One region of the Ruegeria sp. AG6 genome, then DNA from elsewhere that is predicted to be linked to it. Evidence: riboswitches for the same ligand, from Rfam matches in the RefSeq annotation. Region 1 holds a riboswitch; each other region holds the start of a gene.

Region 1 (5,725 bases):
GCTGCTGGAGTGGTTGGAGATGTCAGCCAGCGCATTCAACCAACAATTCCCCGACGCCGAGGCAGAGCTGTTCGACCGGGATCGGGCGGGATACAATTTCGATGTCATCTTTGGCTTGTCCTATCAGATCGACCCGTCGCAACCGGCGCGTTACGATGTCGGGGGGCAAATGATCCATCCCGGCCACAGGCGGGTGCATCATCTGACTTGCGCAGGCCAAGCCGTGCAACCCGATCAGGCATTTGTCGTCGCGCTCGATAATTATCGCGCAAGCGGGGGCGGACATTTCCCGCATGTGTCGTCGGCCCTGGCCATCGATCTGCCCCCGCTGGATATCCGGGACATTTTGCGGGACTACATGACGCACCGCCTGCCACCCGACCCATTGGCCCGGCAACCTTACCCGTTCTCTCTGATGCCGAAATCGGGGGTGACGACCATTCTTCGGACCGGTCCCGGTGCTTTGAAGTATGTTGACGAATTGAACAGGTTTGCCCCCAAGATTCTGGAACCTGACGAAAACGGTTTTGCTCGCATTCGGCTGACGCTCTGACGGGTTGTCTTTTGCCGAAGCCTTCCCTATATCCAGAGTCGAGAGGTTGGCGCGGGCGAGCGCCTCGCCAACCTGGTCAGGTCCGGAAGGAAGCAGCCACAACGAGCCCCGCTTGGGTCGATGTCCAACCTCTCACTTTACGAACCTTGGCCGCAGGAGGGCTTTATGATTGTAGCAAAGATCCTTCGGGCAGCACGGTTCTGACCTCACGGTATCGACTGACTGCCTGAACACATGACCCGGGGATGAGCGATCGCCATCCGTCGGGAGTGCTGTTTCTGACGACAGGCAAACCAATGTTTCTTGCACTTTCGGACCTGGGATGGTCCTCTCACTTTGCCGCGCAACACGCGGCTTATCCTTCCTGCACGCCTTTTCGCATCACTTCCGTTCATCGGGACCGCCTGATAGGGCTTAACCCTGACGGCGAAGTCCCGTTACTGACCCCCGATCAAACGACCGGCAGCTATGCTGTTGGCGATTGGGTTCTCGCCGATGACGACAAACGCGTGCGCCATTTGCTCGACCGGCGCAGCCTGCTGCACCGACGCGCCGCGGGTACAGGCGCCGCGACGCAACTGATCGCAGCCAATGTCGATGTGCTGTTCATCGTCAGCTCGTGCAATGCCGATTTCAAACTGCCCCGGCTGGAACGATATCTGGCGCTCGCGCATCAGGCCGGGTGTTACCCGGTCGTTGTTCTGACGAAGGCCGACAAATCGGCGGACCCCGACAGTTTCTCGGGGCAGGTGCAATCTCTGGATCCGTTCCTGACGGTTCTGGCGATCAACGCGCTGGACCCGGCAGAGGTTGAAAAGGTTCTGTCCTGGTGCCCCAAAAGCCAGACCGGAGCGCTGGTTGGATCGTCGGGCGTTGGCAAGACGACACTTGCCAATACCATGACCGATCAGGATCTCGCCACCTCGGACATTCGCGAGGATGACGCGCGGGGCCGGCACACGACGACCGCACGCGCATTGCACCGGATGCGCAACGGTGGCTGGTTGATCGATACACCCGGAATGCGCGCGTTGCGCCTGCTGGACGCTCGGGACGGGATCGACGACGTTTTCTCGGACCTTGCCGAGTTGAGCCGGGACTGCCGTTTTTCGGATTGCCAGCACAGCTCCGAGCCCGGATGTGCCGTGCAAAAGGCAATAAGCCACGGCACGCTTGATCCGGCTCGATTGGACCGGTGGCGCAAGCTTCGGCGCGAAGATCAGCGCAATTCTGAAACCGTCGCGCAGTCCCGGGCGCGGGACAAAGCGTTCGGCAAGATGGTCCGTGGCGTCATGAAGGAAAAGAAACTTCGCAACCGGTGATCGTTGGGCGGTGCCCGGCCCGTCCTGCGCCGCGTCTGATCAAGCGATCAGTCGCGGCCAAACCGCTGCATTGCGCCGGGCAAATGCTCCGATATGACCAACCTCGGGCAACCCGAAATCGGCAGGGCTCAGCAGGTGGCGGTTGGCATCGGGGCCGTAAAGATCCGCAAGCCGCCAAACCGCTTCCGGCGGCACCATCTGGTCGTCCTCGAAGGTGAACAAATCCACGGGCGTTCCAGAATCCTTCCACTGCGCCGCAGGTAACTCATGCCCGATTTCAGGCACATAGTTCAAAGGCGCCGTACACCATTTGCGCCACTGCCAATAGACCGATGCCGGCAGATCCGAGCCGAACCCGATCGCCTTTCCGGGAAGGTAGCCAAGGGCTCGGGCCAAAAGCGGGGCATGACCATACCAGAACAATCCTGCCAAACCACGATAGGGCCATGGATGGTCGCTTAGGGTTACCAGCCCCGAACACACACAGATCATGCGATCAATCAGATCGATATCCGGCTGCACAGGCCCCAACATCGCGCCGATCGAATGGCCGATGGTCCAATGCTGCGAATCGGGAAACCGTCTGCGCATTTCTGCCCGTGCCGCGGGCATGTCGATCAAGGCCCAATCCGCCATGGTCGCACGCGAATCTTTCAGGCGGCCGGTCAAGGAATGCCCGTAATCGCGATAGTCATAGGTCAGGCAGGCCATACCCTGCTCGGCAGCAAGCCATCGTGCGAAATGACGGTAATAATCGCGCGGCACACCCGTTGCACTGTTCAGCACGACGACGATTTCGGGCGAAGACAGCGGGCTGTACAACCGGGCAGACAGTGTTTTCTGCCCGGACGGAAAGCGAAATTCTTCGGTCATTACCGTTTGCTCTGTGTCCAACATGATCTCTGGCTTTGCGCTTGGTAAATCCGGTTTCCGAACCTCAACGCCCTCGACACTATGCATGAACCAACACCGTATCCAGCATGACCAAGCGTCCGGTCAAAAGATCGGCTTGACTCGATGCGTGCTCAAACGCTAGCGGTTGTGTGATGGTTTCCGGCCTCCACAAGGGGTCGGGATGAAAAGGGAACACGGTGCGGTAATGTCTGGTCATGCAGGCAACAACCAAATCCGCGACTGCCCCCGCAACTGTAAGCGGTAAGCGATGCCGAAACACCACTGGCCCAAAGGCTGGGAAGGTCGGCAAAGCGATGACCCGCAAGTCAGGAGACCTGCCATCGGAAACGAAACCGAAACTCGGGCGGGGTGTCCGGGCAGGTCCTGACGGCATCACGCTGTCCCACCTGTCCCAAATATCCTGTCCACCAAGCGCGGAGGGCGCAGGATGATCTGGAAGACAAAGACACATGAATTCAGTGCAACAGTATGTCAGCGGACGGGCAAAACCTGTCCCGCTTTGGCGCGGCTGGCGCGCTCGATATCCGAAGCCATGGCCCAGGCGACCTCGGCCACAAGTGACGATTTCGAGATTGAGGGCAGCAGCGCGCTGTCACATTGCAGCGAAGGATGTCATGCAATTTTCCGCGCGCAATCAGACCGCATTCGTGTCTTTTGCGGGACGCAGCCCGAAACCGCGATTGAGCCGCTGAACGGCTATGCCGACCTGATCTTCGGAAACACGTTCAGTGCGATGCCATCCGGCGTCGTGAAAACCCTACCCTGCGCGATGATCGAAGTTTCTACGATCCGGCCTCGAAAACCTGCTTGCGCGCCCGCGCAGATTTCAATCTGAGTCCAGACTGACCTGTGCCTGGGCACGCCGAGAGGCCCAGGCCAGTTGCGCATCCGTTTCGACGGCGCAAGGGCGCACCGCCCGCAATCGTTGCAGCGCCGTGTCCGCGCCTTCGCCGCATTCGACCATCAGCCGCAGGACAATCATACCTGACCTGCCACAGCCCCCGCGGCAGTGTACCAATACGCGACCTCCGCCGGACAGCGCGTGCCGGGCCGCGGCGCTGACGGACGGCCACGCGTCATCAATCGCTTTTGTCGGCGCTCCGAAATCTTCGATCGGCAGGTGAACCCATCGGCTGGCGCGGCTTTGAATATCGCTTCCAAATTCCTGCGCCCCGTCCTGAAGCATTTCGACATCCGTCGTCATCGAAACAACAAGCCCCGGCTGCCACGCTGCGATCATATCCAGATCGCTGGAGTAATCTCCGCCGCGTCCGGGCATCGAGGTCAGCGCCAGCGTTCCGCCACCGACTTGCAGGGCATAGATCACCAACTGCGACATGAATCCTGTCCTCCCCAAAGAACTCTTTACAAAAATGAGCCATTAAATCCGCTGATGCAGTTTAGTGCGAAAGCGACTCGTTTCTAAATCAAAAATCATCGCGCCACGCTGTGGACGCGGGCAACGGTGGCCACTACGCTGTGCCCAAGCACCGAATCCCAACGAGAAGACATGACAGACAGCTCCAGCCCCGCCTATCAGGTTCTCGCCCGCAAGTATCGCCCGGAAACCTTTGCCGATCTGGTGGGTCAGGATGCCATGGTGCGCACCCTGAAAAACGCGTTCGCGGCCGACCGGATCGCGCAGGCCTTCATCATGACCGGCATTCGCGGCACCGGCAAAACCACGACCGCAAGGATCATCGCCAAGGGCATGAACTGCATCGGACCCGACGGAACCGGTGGCCCCACGACCGAACCCTGCGGTCAGTGTGAACATTGTGTCGCCATCATGGAAGGCCGCCATGTCGACGTGATGGAGATGGACGCCGCCAGCCGTACGGGCGTCAACGACATCCGCGAGATCATTGACAGTGTCCGCTATCGCGCCGCCAGCGCGCGTTACAAGATTTACATCATCGACGAGGTTCATATGCTCTCGACCAGCGCGTTCAACGCGCTGCTCAAGACGTTGGAAGAACCGCCCGCGCATGTGAAGTTCATCTTCGCAACCACTGAAATCCGCAAAGTCCCTGTCACTGTGCTGTCCCGCTGCCAGCGTTTCGACCTGCGCCGGATCGAACCCGAAGACATGATTGGCCTGCTGCGCAAGATCGCCGAAGCGGAAAACGCCCAGATCGCCGAAGACGCGCTGGCGCTGATCACCCGAGCAGCGGAAGGATCGGCCCGGGATGCGACCTCGTTGCTGGATCAGGCGATTTCGCATGGGGCTGGCGAGACGACCGCCGATCAGGTCCGTGCAATGCTTGGACTGGCAGACCGTGGCCGGGTTCTGGACCTTATGGATATGATCCTGCGCGGCGATGCCGCCGGAGCACTTACCGAGTTGAGCGGCCAATACGCCGAAGGCGCAGACCCGCTGGCGGTGCTGCGCGATCTGGCCGAGATCACGCATTGGGTGTCCGTCGTGAAGATCACGCCTGACGCGGCGCAGGATCCGACGGTTTCTCCGGATGAACGGACCCGGGGCCAACACATGGCCGAGGCTCTGCCGATGCGGGTTCTGACCCGGATGTGGCAAATGCTGCTGAAGGCGCTCGAGGAAGTCTCGGCTGCGCCCAACGCCATGATGGCCGCTGAAATGGCCGTTATTCGCCTGACCCATGTGGCGGATTTGCCCAGCCCCGAAGAGCTGATCAAACGGTTGCAAGATGCCCCGCCACCACCGCCGGGCGGGCCCAATGGCGGCGTTTCGATATCCCGACCGGGCGCCGGTCCGGCGCCGGCTGGCGCGACCCATCCACCTGCCTACGCGCCGTCCCCTCGCGGTTCCGGTGGCGCACCGGTTGCAGCCCTGGCGCAGGATGCCCAGACGGCCCTTGCCCATTACCCGACCTTCGACCACGTGGTGGAACTGATCCGGACCAATCGCGACGTAAAGTTGCTGGTCGAGGTGGAAAACGGCGTGCGCCTCGTC
Region 2 (5,725 bases), on a different contig from region 1:
TCGGTCCGAACATGAATCCACCCTGTCGCGAAGATTCCTCAAAAAAGGGGTTGACCCTCCAGCGCCACCTGCCTAATTAGGCCGCCTATCGGGTTGCCGGAAACACGCGTTGTTACGGCGAAACGAGGCGCAAAATAAGGGCTTGAACCCGGTCGGGGAATTGCCGTAAAGAGCGCCACGGATCAACAGATCCAACAAAAGAGTGGGCCGTTAGCTCAGTTGGTAGAGCAACTGACTTTTAATCAGTGGGTCGCAGGTTCGAATCCTGCACGGCTCACCACTTTTTTCCATGGACTATGATCTTGGCTTACAGCGAACTGCTTGTGTTTGGCCCAGCTGTGAACGACGGTCGAAGCCACGGGCTTGATCGAGGTGCCGGACACGCTTTGTGCCATCCAACACGACCTCGGCGGAACAAATCTCGAATTCGGCCAGCATGGTATCAAGCGGGATGCGATGGAAGAGGTCCACGCCTCGCACATGTCGAAACCCAGAGCAGACGGGCAGCTGGTTCTGCGTGAAGATGACAAAGTTCTGAAAGTGCCGGACATCCGGCGACCCAATCTGGCCCGGATTCTGCAACGGGCAGAAAAAACGCGCCGAAAGCCGCAGCGGGTGTCAGCCACGCTGCGGCTTTGATCGGGATGCGAAGCACCTAAACCTCGACTTCGACCTTGCCGATCGGGTTCGAGCAGCAGGCCAGAATGTACCCCGCGTCGATGTCGTCTTCCGAGATCCCTCCGTTGTGGACCATGTGGACCTCGCCAGCAGTTTTCTTGACCTTGCAGGTACCGCACACGCCGAAGGTACAGCCTGACGGAATGTTCAGGCCAACCGAGCGGGCGGCGGCAAGCACCGTGTCGGTCTCGGCAACCTTGGCCGTTACGCCCGAGGTCGCGAACAGGATTTCGGCGCTGCTGTCGTCGTCCAGAACAACGTCATCCAACTCGGGCTGATCCGCCTCGGTTTCCACCGGCGCGCCGAAGCTTTCCTGATAATAGTTGTCCATATCAAAACCAAGACCGGCCAGCGCGTCGCGCACCGCTTGCATGAAGGGCTCGGGACCGCAGCAATAGACTTCGCGCTCAAGGTAATCCGGCGCCATCAGGCCCAGCATCAATTGGTTGAACTGACCCTGATATCCCGTCCATGGGCGGTAGCGGTCCGGCTCTTCCACAACGAATTTCAGGTCCAAACCATCCGTGCGGCTGGCCATCTGTTCCAAGCGCTGGCGGAAGATAATCTCGGATGGCCGCTTGGCGCAGTTGATGAAGACAACGTCCAGATCGCGGCCTTCGTCCCACATGCAGGTGGTCATTGACATCATCGGTGTGATGCCTGAGCCAGCCGAGATAAACAGGAACTTGCGCGCATCGCTCAGTGCGTTGGTGAACAGGCCCGCAGGCCCAACGGCCTTGAGCCGCATGCCGGGTTGAAGATTGTCCAGCATCCAGCGCGTGCCGATACTGTCGGGTTGCGCTTTGGCGGTGATGGTGATCGACCGCGGCCGCGATGGCGACGATGAGATTGTGTAGGTGCGATACACGACTCCCCCGGGCTGGCCGGGCGCCGGAATCTCGAGCGTCAGGAACTGACCGGGGTGATAGGCGAACTGCGCCCCCGAGGGGGCTCGGAACGAAAAGCTGGCGGTGTTCGGCATCTCGGGCACGACCGAGACACATTCCAGCATCTCTCCATCCTGCCAAACGGCTGATGAAAGCGTGTCCAGATCTTTCATCAGACTTACTCCGCCGCCATGTAGTCAGGGGTCAGGCGGGCCGACACTGTGCTGCAATACCAATCCACGAATTGCAGTACGCCGGATTCCTGAATGGCTGAATACGGGCCGGGCACATAGGCCGGGCTGTTGATGCCCTGCTGGTTGTCCTCGACCACCTGACGGTCTTCGTCATTCGTGGCGACCCAGACTTCGGTCAGGCGTTTCACGTCGTAGTCAACGCCTTCAACCGCATCCTTGTTGACCAGCCATTTGGTCGTGACCTCGGTCTCTGTCGGGCTGATCGGCGTAACACGGAAAACAATCGAGTGATCGGCAAGAAAGTGGTTCCACGTGGTCGGATAGTGGAACTTCAAAAGCGATCCCGCATCCGCAAAGGGCGACCGGCCCAACCAGCGGCGCACGGCGGATTTCCTGTCCATCGTATAGCTCTCGGCGCCTTCTTTCAGCGGCATCCGCGCCAGACGGAATTGGCCGTCCTCGTGCAGATAGAACTGCGATGGCATACCCGCTGACTGGCACCTGTCGAAATGGGCTTGCATATAGGCTGGGGTTTCACCGCCTTCGATCCCCGTCACGCCCGGATCATCAGGGAAGGTCCGGCACAGCGCAGGGTGGTTGCCGCCGCAGTGATAGCACTCGCGATTGTTTTCCCAGACCAGTTTCCAGTTGCCGTTCTCGATGATCGAGCTTTCGAATGCGACCTTGGCATTCGCAAGATCATGCGGCTCAAGATACGGGCGCGCGATATTGGCAAACGTGTCAAAATCCGGGGCGACATCCGCCAGACAGATATAGACCAACCCGGCAAGCTCGCGGCAATGAACCGTCTTCAAACCATGCTGTCTGGGATCAAACTCCGGCCCCATGTCGCGGGCCCACAGCAAAGAGCCGTCAAGCTCGTAGGTCCATTGGTGATACGGGCAAACCAGCTTCGGCGCGTTGCCTTTTGCTGCCTTGCATATGATCGAGCCGCGATGGCGGCAGGTGTTGTGAAACGCCCGGATCTGGTTGTCGGCGCCGCGCACGATGATCACGCGATAGGCACCCACGTTGTACGTTACATAGTCGCCGGCTTTCACCAGTTCACAGGCCGGAATGGCAAAGAGCCATTCGCGATAGTGGATGGTTTCCAGGTCGGTCTGAAAGATCTCGGGGTCGGTGTAAAAGGCCCGTTCCAGAGCATAGCCCGGGATTCGACGCGCCAACAGGTTTTGGACATTGTTCACTTCTGGCTCTCCTGCCGCGCCCCGCGGCATTGCTTGGGCAGATGACAGGGAGGAACCGTCCGGAGGCGCGCGAGGACCACGTCCGAAACCCGTGTCCCCACCGCCACCCGCGGTTTGACATATCTGCAAGGCTGGTTTCCGGACTTGAAAGGGGCTTGCACCCGGTTGCGACACCTTCCCGGGATCCTCGTCCCAGTGGTTGATTGTCGAACCTGACCTTCCTTACCGTTGCGGGGGCAGCGCCGGAATTCCACCGGCTTCCCAATTCTCCGCGGTCTGAGAATCAAACAGCGGCACCTCACGATGGCAGCCTACTTTCTACCTGCTTGGGCGCTGAAATGCTTGCGACATTTCCGGTTTCAAAACAGACATGGAAATTTTCCGGTTGAGTGGACGGCGCCGGGATCACGGTCCTTGGCACAGGGGCATGGCAAGCCCGCCAGCACGGCGTTCTGCAGGGGCCAGTGGGCTTTGCGATGGATGCGGCCACGTCTGACATCCGCGCCGTCAAATTGTCCCCCAGCCGTGACAGCGAAGGCCCGGCTGCTCTGCTCAGAAACGAAACGCTGCACGTCGCCTGAGCATGGCTGGAAAAGAGAGAGTCAGGCCAAGTGAAGGAGGTTTGCAGCAAACCCTTTTGGGTGAAGTTGATCCGTTTGGGATAGTGCTGGCTTGCCATGAGGCAGGTGAAGAAGGCGAATATCCGTCATGCGAGAGTTGTCAGTCCATCCTGTCAACGGACGGTAGAAAACCTCATTTTGTCCATAAAAAATTGTCTTTTTCGGGAAAAACCATTACGTTTTCCGAAAATGGTGGAAAACACCGGAGGCAGTAAGAGAGCAGATGCCAAAACCGAAAACAGGTGTTTTGCGGACAACAGTTCCTTCGCGCCTCATGGGAAAACGGGATGGTCTGTTTTTCCTCTGGGGGCAGATAGAACGCGCGCGCTTGAAGGTCGAGGGCGGCGAACGCGCCGAGGGCGCAGCCTCGGACGGGCCAAGGGCAAACACGGCCGGTGAGGTCAAGGGATCGACGACAGCATTGGTGGACGAGTTTATTTTCTACTGACTTTTGTGATGAAACCGGGCCTGACGGCCCTATTTCTTCTCGAAGAACAGGATGACTTCACCCAGACGGACGCCATAGCGTGAGACATACGCGCGGTTCAGCAGACGGTCGTCATCCAGCAGCCACATCCAGTCGTCGAATTTGACACGCATGGTCCCGTCCTTGATCGGCAGGTCGATCTTGTATTTCCAGTTGAACGTATCCCCGCGTTCAATCCCGCTGGCGGTGCCCAGCACGCCAGGCGCCGTACCGGTCCACGTATCCTCTCCGGTTTTGGTCAATGTCCAGATGCGTTGTTCCGTCGCGCCATCGTCGTAGACGAAGTCTTCGACCAGGGTCAGGGTTTCGCCGTCCCATGTTCCGTCGATATCAACCGTGAATCTGCGGGGGATATTTCCCAGAACATCCTGAAACTGACCGTAGGCCACTGTTTTACCCTCAAAAAACTCTTCCAGGTTCAACTGCCGGTCCGACAGAAACGTTTTTGGTACCTTCGGTTTGCTGGAGCAGGCCGCCAGAAGTGTAAGGCTTGCGATGGCAATGCAGGCGATGAAAGAGCGAAAGGTGATCATTGCAACGGCTTCCCTTCCAAAGTCGCGTCATACCCGTTTGACCCACTTGGATGCATCGGTTTCGATCTGGGGCTTGGACGCATTGTGGCGATCAGTTCCGCGACCTTGACGCCAAACTTGCGCATCTCGGACCGATTCATGATGACGCCGGTTTCTGTCAGGTACATCCAATCGGTGACATCCAGTGTGTGTCCACCAGCGTCATCTGGCAGAATGATACGATAGGTCAGTTTTACCGTGGACCCCGAGATAATGCCCCGACCTTCGCCCACGATATCATCCGCCATTGCCGTGAATGTGTTGCCAGTTCCCAGCGTCAGGTACCATTTGCGGGTCATCTGTTTTCCGTTGGAATAGGTGAAGTACTCGGTCAGCGTGCCCGAGTTGCCTTGCCATTCGCCGGACATGCGCGCGACAAAGCTGTTCGACATTTTGCCGTTGGGGCCATAGATCAGGCCTTCGGACAAGATCTCTCCGTTCAGGTGTTTTTTCAGCGAAAAATTTGGCCCGGTGCCACTGTAATCGGACGGCGATTGCGCGCGAAAGCTCAGCAGCCTTGCACGGATGAAGACGGCGGTCAGAAGGACCAGAAGGATGATGCTGAAAGCGTTCATTTGCTTGTGACCTCGGTGGGCAGGGTCAACACCATCCCGAACGCTCCGACTTTCAGGATGCAGGGCAGCACCGCATAGGCAAGATTGAGTGTATCCAGAGCCTGTGCTGAATTGGTTTGACCGGGGGTGAAACCGCTGCGTTCCAGCAGCGGCAGAGTGAAAAAGGCAGCCAGGGCGAGGCCCAGTTTGCCAGCGAAGGACCAGATGCCAAACGCGGCTGATGCGTTCAGCCCGGCCCGGGTAAGGACGATCGAGAACATCGCAGGCAACACGACCATATCCGCGCCCAACGCCGCGCCCGAGGCGAGACAGATCATTGCAAAACCCGCAAGGTTTCCTGAACTCAGTGTGGCAGCGCCGATAAAGCCGGCGATCGAGAGCGGCATGGCGATAATCAGAGTCTGTTTCGGGCCAATTTTGTTACTGAGCTTTGCCCACAGCGGAACGCTCGCGCCTGCGCTCAGGAAGAACAGGATCAACAAAGGACCCGCCTTGCCCGGCAGT
Region 3 (5,725 bases), on a different contig from region 1:
CGATGCTGTGGTGGATTACGATCTGCAACCTTATGACTATCTGGCGCTTTCACCTCTGATCACGGCTGCTGGCGGAGTGATGACCGATTGGCACGGGCATGCGTTGGCCCTCGATTCAGATGGCGCGGTCGTTTCCGCCGCAACCCCTGAACTGCATGCTGAACTGCTTGACCTCATCAATGCTGAGAAATGACAGTGTTGCGCAACCTTGGAAAACTAGCTTCCGCGATCAGATTTGAACAAATACAAAAAGACAAAAAGTGATCCTATTGACGTTGTGACGATTCCGACGGGCAACTCCTGCGGGGCCAGAAGAAGGCGTGACAAGATATCGGACAATGTCAGCAGAATCGCGCCCACGATCGCCGAGACGATCAGCAGGTTTCGGTGCAGAGTACCGGCGATGCCGCGTGCAATATGAGGCACCATCAGCCCGACAAAGCCGATGACACCGGCAACTGAAACGAAACTGGCCGTCGCCAAAGCGGCAACGAAAAACATGCTGAACCGCAGACCTTGAACGGGAATACCCAGTGACGAGGCTGTGAAATCCCCGGTCAGCAGCGCGTCAAGCCACCGACTGCGATAAAGTGAATAGCTCAGGATCAGGCCCAGTCCGATCAGGACAAGCGGGAATGTTTCCCATCTTGCCAGTCCCAGGCCGCCAAGCATCCAGAATATCACCGAATGAGCCGCGCGATTGTCGCCAGAGAAAATAAGGTAGTTGGTGATTGCGGAAAACAGAAAGGACACCGCCAGGCCAGCCAGGATCAGTTTTTCGGGTGCGCTCGTACGCAAGCCCTGAACCAGCGCCAGAACAATGCCGGACGCGATCAGGCCACCGCAAAATGCTGCCAGCGGCAACGTCCAGATTCCCAGGACATCCCCTGTGACGGTGATCACCAGAACGGCGCCGGCAGCAGCACCCGAGGACAGACCGAACAGAAACGGATCTGCCAGATCGTTTCGCGTCGTTGTTTGCAGAACGACACCAACGACGCCCAGACCCGCACCAATCACGGCGGCAAACAGGGCGCGGGGCAGGCGAAGGTCGAAGACGATCCGGTGCAAGGGCGACATGTCTCCTTCCACCATACCGGTTCCGAGGCCGATTGCCGAAAAGACTTCGCGCACGGGGATTGGGGTGGTCCCATAGACGATCGACAACAGCAAAAGGGCGGTCAGAACAACCGCCCCCAGCACTATCAAACGGCCCAATTGGACCATATCAGTTGGTCTCCGGGTGCATCGCCTGTGCCATCTTCTCGATCGCCTCGATATTTGCCGGGCCGGGAGTCAGCTCTTCGTAACGCAGGCCAATCCAGCGCTCGTTCTTTACCGCGTCCGTTTGTGACATCACCGGGTGATCCTTGAGGAACTGGAAAGTGTCCTCTGCGCCGTTGCCGGACTGATAGTCGAGCAGCACCAGAAATTCCGGGTTAGCCGCTGCCACAGCTTCCCACGACGTGCGGCCCCAGCTGGTATCCAGATCATGAGTTACGTTCTCACCGCCAGCGGCTGCGATCATCGCATCGGGAATGGCGAACTTGCCGGCGGTAAACGGAGCATCGGCCGGTCCGTCCAACAGGAATACCCGCGGCTTTTCCAGATCGGCTGTTTTTGCTTGAATGGCGGACAACTTGTCCTTCCAGCCGGCAACCAGCGCCTCGGCCTTGTCTTCGACCTGCATGACCTTGCCCAGGCGCAGAACGTCATCAAACAACAGGTTCATGCTGGCTTCGGGGCGATCCTCGTCCAGATGCACGCAGCTTTCGGTCAGGATCATGGTCTTGATACCAAAGGGTTCCAGCGTGTCGGGCGTGACATCTCCGCCGGGTTTCATGCCATAGTACCAACCGGCAAAAAACAGATCAGGTTCGACGGCCACAAGGTTTTCAATCGTCGGGTACTTGGGGGCAAGCTCTGGGATGTCGCCGCGCTGAGCATCAAAGTCAGGGCTGGTTTTGTACCAGCCCGAAATCCCGGTAAGTCCCACGATCTTGTCCTGAAGGCCGAGTGCAAAGGCCATATCCGCCATGTTCATATCATGTACGACCAGACGTTCCGGCGCCGAGTCAAAAACCAGCGGTTCGCCGCAATTGTCCACGGTGACGGCTTCCGCTGCCACGCCACCTGCGAAGCCAGCGAAGACAACCACCGGCCAGAGTTTCTGCATCATATGTAAGTTCCTGTTATTATGACAATTTCCGTTTTCGGATGTCCAGTGCGGGGATCATGCGGCCTTCGTGCTGAAAGCACAGATAATCCACGCCGAATGTCTCACTTACCCGGTCTGGGGTCAGAACTTCGCCAACAGGCCCGAACCCCGTCAGGCGCGTGGCTTTCATCAACGCCACATGGGTGGCGAATTCCGGGATCATGACCAGATCATGGACGATCATGACGACCGTTACCCCCAGATCAGCGACCAGAGACAGCATGTGCCCCTTGGCATCGGGGTCCAGATGGTTGGTTGGCTCGTCCAGAAACAGCAAGGACGGGTTCTGGGCCAGAGCGCGCGCGATGTGCGCGCGCTGACGTTCTCCGCCGGACAGTTGACCCATCGTTTTGTTGGCAAAATGCAACAGCTCGGTCGTCGTCAGCACCCGTTCAAGATCAGCCCTGTGCTGAGTCACCGAACGTTCGCCCTGAATCGGGATTTGCCCCAGCGCAACGTAGTCTTGCAGGCGCATCCGCCCGTCGGGCATTTCCTGCTGCCCGACCACAGCAATGGAGCGGGCACGTTGGCGGGCGGACAGGGTCCGAAGGCTTTGTCCTTCTATCCAAACATCGCCCAACGCAATCCGTTCAATCCCGCACAGCAGTTTCAGCAGAGTGGTTTTGCCGGCGCCGTTCGGCCCGGCGATTGCCAGAATTGATCCTTCTTCCAGACGAAAGGACACATCCTGCAACAGGATGTCGCCATTGAGAGCGTAGTATCCCAAATTCTCTGCAATCAGAAAACTCATGATGACCCCCCGAAAGGTAAAGCGGGAATTCGCGATAAGGTCTTTGCGAAAAGGGCAGGGGGGCGGTCCGAGGCACTGGTCCAGCCGTCGTCGCTGTCGCCGAACTGGATCGCAAATTCGACCAAGGCAGACAGATCGCGGGATGTCGTGATATCGCCAAACAGGTACTGCGCTTTGCCCGGGGCCTGAAATCCGACGGTCATGGCCCGTTCACAACCTGCCATGCAGGCCACCATTCGGGTTTCAAAACCGTCAGGCAACCGGGCATCCAGCGCGTCTTGTGCGGCTTCGGCAGACATCGTCCCCTGACATGTTGAACAGATCAGAACGTAGTGATCAGAATAGCAGGTCATTGCCTTCTCCGTCGTTTGCCAGATGCAAACAGAGGGCACATACCCGGATATTACGCAAACGCGCCATCAAGCCTCCTTCCGAGACGCCCCGCCTCGGGTTGGTTCATAGTGTGATGGCAGGTCTCCTGACTTGCGGGTCGTTGCTTGGCCGACCTTCCCAACCCTTTTGGGTCAGTGGTGAAGTGGCGTCGCTCACCGCTTACAGTTGCGGGGGCAGTCACGGACTTGGCACATTCCAGCGCCGCACCGTGTTCCCATTTTCATCTCTTACGGAACCATCCCGCTCAGCTAGTCCGGCTACGCCTGACTTGTCAAGCGGCAGGCGAAAGGGTGGTGGACGGAATTGCAACGGTTGAGCCAGCGATCCTGCTGCGCCAGCCCGGACCGAACGGTGTCAATAGTCTGATACAAGAAGAAAATCCGGTTCGGTATCTTCCTCAATCTTTGAAAACCGTGGGATTGGCTTTTCAAACACATTGTCCGTTCGGTCGTCATTCACGGTCGATACCTCGCCAATAAGGCAATCACCGCGCTCGGCCCAGAAAGCGTGCCAGATGCCGGGCATCAGAGTTACGCTTTGCCCCGGCTTCAGCCGCAAGTGCTCTTCGGGTTGCAAGGTTACAGGGCAGGCATCGCTTGGGACCGTCACCGGGTTGTCGCGGTCGACGCCACCGTTTGGATCCGACGCATGGATTTCCAGAACGAGATCGCCGCCGCCCCGGTTGATGATGTCTTCTGCCTTGATGATATGCCGGTGCATCGGAGAAAGCTGATTTTCTTTCGAGATCAACAGTTTTTCCGCATAGAGCATCCCGCGCCCGGATTTCAGATCCTTCGCCTCACCATTGCGCAAAGTGAATAGAAACAGTCCAAGTTCATCAAAACGGCCCTGGGCGTAATCGGTAATGTCCCATCCCAGCCCGCGACTGCGGATCGTTTCGGCCAGAGGGCTGCGCATTTTCTCGGGCGACCAATCCGCAAAGGGTGGCAACGCGGCACCGAAGGACTGAATGAACGCCTGTGCCCGGGTCTTGATACGGTTGATTTCGGATCGTTTCATCATGCCGTCCCACAGATCAAAGTTCGTGCGCCCAGGGGGGTTCTGCCCCGGCTCGGGAAACGGTCACGGCCGCCACGTCAGCGCCCAGTTCCATGGCTGCTTGCAGGCTTTCAACCGTCAATCCGCGCAGACCTGACTTGGTCAGATGCCCTGCGCGGCTGAGCTCGGTCAGAACGCCGGCGTTGAACGTGTCACCTGCGCCGATCGTATCGACCACTTCAACGGGCTTCACAGGAACCGAAACTTCGGAACCATCCGCCAGGTAACCGTGCGCCCCGTCACTGCCGCGCGTGACGATGACAACGGAAGGACCCGCCTGCAACAGCACAGACGCCTTTGCGGCTTCGGATTCAGCGCCCGGAATGATCCAGTCCAGGTCCTCGTCTGAAACCTTGACGATATCCGCACGCGAGATCATGCGGTTCAAACGCGTCCGAAACCGGGTTTGATCCTTGATGAAATCCGGGCGAATATTCGGGTCCAGCATCACCGCACGGTCGGAACCGTGGCGGTCCAGAAGGGCGGCATATGCATCTGCGCAAGGTTCACACGCAAGGCTGATTCCGCCGAGATACAGGGCAGAGACAGCGGGAAGCTGATCGGGCATGTCCTCGGGCAGCAACATCCGGCCTGCGGTGTTTTCATCAACAAAGCTGTAAGACGCGTGTCCATCCGAGAGCTGCACAAAGGCAAGCGTGGTAGGGCGGTCCGAGATGATGACATGTGTCGTGTCCACATGGCTCGCTTTCAGCGCATCGATCAGTTGCTGGCCGAACATGTCCGATGACAAACCTGTCAGCATCCCAACCGGAACACCCAGACGTCCCATCGCGACGGCTGTGTTCAGAACTGCACCACCAGTATGTGGCACAAAACCAATTGCGCCCGACGCGGTCGGTTCTGAAATCATATCTATCAGCGCTTCACCACAGCACAGAATCATGTCTTGGTCCTTCTTGGTACAGAGAATTCGGTCAGTCTGGTTGCTGTCTCAGCGCGTTCTTGCAGAAGTTGTTTGCGCCGATGATCCCGAACTCTGCCTGTTCAGACACGTAGAGGTTCAGGGAACGGCGCAAATCGCTGAAGCGGCCGCCGCCGTTGAACGCATCCTTGAAACTGTCACTGAATAGCCAGCGGTTTTTCTCGGCAACGCCGCCGACGAGGAAAACGCCTCCCTCTGGCATCAAGGTGACCGCCAGATCACCCATCAAAGCACCCAGATGGGTGGTAAAAATCTGCGCGGCTTTTTCGGCGACCAGATCGGTACCGTTGCGGGCATCGTTCAGAATTTCCTTTGCAGAGCGCGCCTGAGACCGCGCCTGACCGGCTGCCAATTCAACCGC

The links. Region 1 has a riboswitch for cobalamin ahead of ACR0I0_RS19365 (hypothetical protein). Riboswitches for the same ligand answer to the same signal wherever they lie in the genome.
Region 2: linked by a shared signal. The riboswitch ahead of ACR0I0_RS15065 (aromatic ring-hydroxylating oxygenase subunit alpha) and the one ahead of ACR0I0_RS19365 (hypothetical protein) in region 1 are both predicted to bind cobalamin.
Region 3: linked by a shared signal. The riboswitch ahead of ACR0I0_RS09670 (DUF1636 family protein) and the one ahead of ACR0I0_RS19365 (hypothetical protein) in region 1 are both predicted to bind cobalamin.

Annotation. Positions count from the first base shown of each region.
Region 1 is NZ_JBQFYQ010000015.1:7,988-13,712, reverse strand. It holds gene ACR0I0_RS19385 (bifunctional 2',3'-cyclic-nucleotide 2'-phosphodiesterase/3'-nucleotidase) at 1-553, shown strand, start outside; RNA gene ffs (signal recognition particle sRNA small type) at 593-691, shown strand; gene rsgA (ribosome small subunit-dependent GTPase A) at 799-1,875, shown strand; gene ACR0I0_RS19370 (alpha/beta hydrolase family protein) at 1,915-2,748, opposite strand; cobalamin riboswitch at 2,906-3,126, shown strand; gene ACR0I0_RS19365 (hypothetical protein) at 3,218-3,625, shown strand; gene ACR0I0_RS19360 (protein-tyrosine phosphatase family protein) at 3,617-4,129, opposite strand; gene ACR0I0_RS19355 (DNA polymerase III subunit gamma/tau) at 4,301-5,725, shown strand, end outside.
Region 2 is NZ_JBQFYQ010000007.1:152,817-158,541, reverse strand. It holds tRNA gene ACR0I0_RS15080 (tRNA-Lys) at 205-280, shown strand; gene ACR0I0_RS15075 (hypothetical protein) at 364-639, shown strand; gene ACR0I0_RS15070 (FAD-binding oxidoreductase) at 656-1,738, opposite strand; gene ACR0I0_RS15065 (aromatic ring-hydroxylating oxygenase subunit alpha) at 1,744-2,997, opposite strand; cobalamin riboswitch at 3,080-3,283, opposite strand; partial or broken gene ACR0I0_RS15060 (IS5/IS1182 family transposase) at 3,357-3,509, shown strand; gene ACR0I0_RS15055 (hypothetical protein) at 3,811-4,035, shown strand; gene ACR0I0_RS15050 (DUF3833 family protein) at 4,065-4,607, opposite strand; gene ACR0I0_RS15045 (DUF3833 domain-containing protein) at 4,604-5,221, opposite strand; gene ACR0I0_RS15040 (MFS transporter) at 5,218-5,725, opposite strand, start outside.
Region 3 is NZ_JBQFYQ010000003.1:119,116-124,840, forward strand. It holds gene ACR0I0_RS09650 (inositol monophosphatase family protein) at 1-193, shown strand, start outside; gene ACR0I0_RS09655 (FecCD family ABC transporter permease) at 217-1,227, opposite strand; gene ACR0I0_RS09660 (ABC transporter substrate-binding protein) at 1,229-2,179, opposite strand; gene ACR0I0_RS09665 (ABC transporter ATP-binding protein) at 2,196-2,969, opposite strand; gene ACR0I0_RS09670 (DUF1636 family protein) at 2,966-3,322, opposite strand; cobalamin riboswitch at 3,421-3,617, opposite strand; gene ACR0I0_RS09675 (D-lyxose/D-mannose family sugar isomerase) at 3,717-4,382, opposite strand; gene ACR0I0_RS09680 (carbohydrate kinase family protein) at 4,399-5,325, opposite strand; gene ACR0I0_RS09685 (glucokinase) at 5,357-5,725, opposite strand, start outside.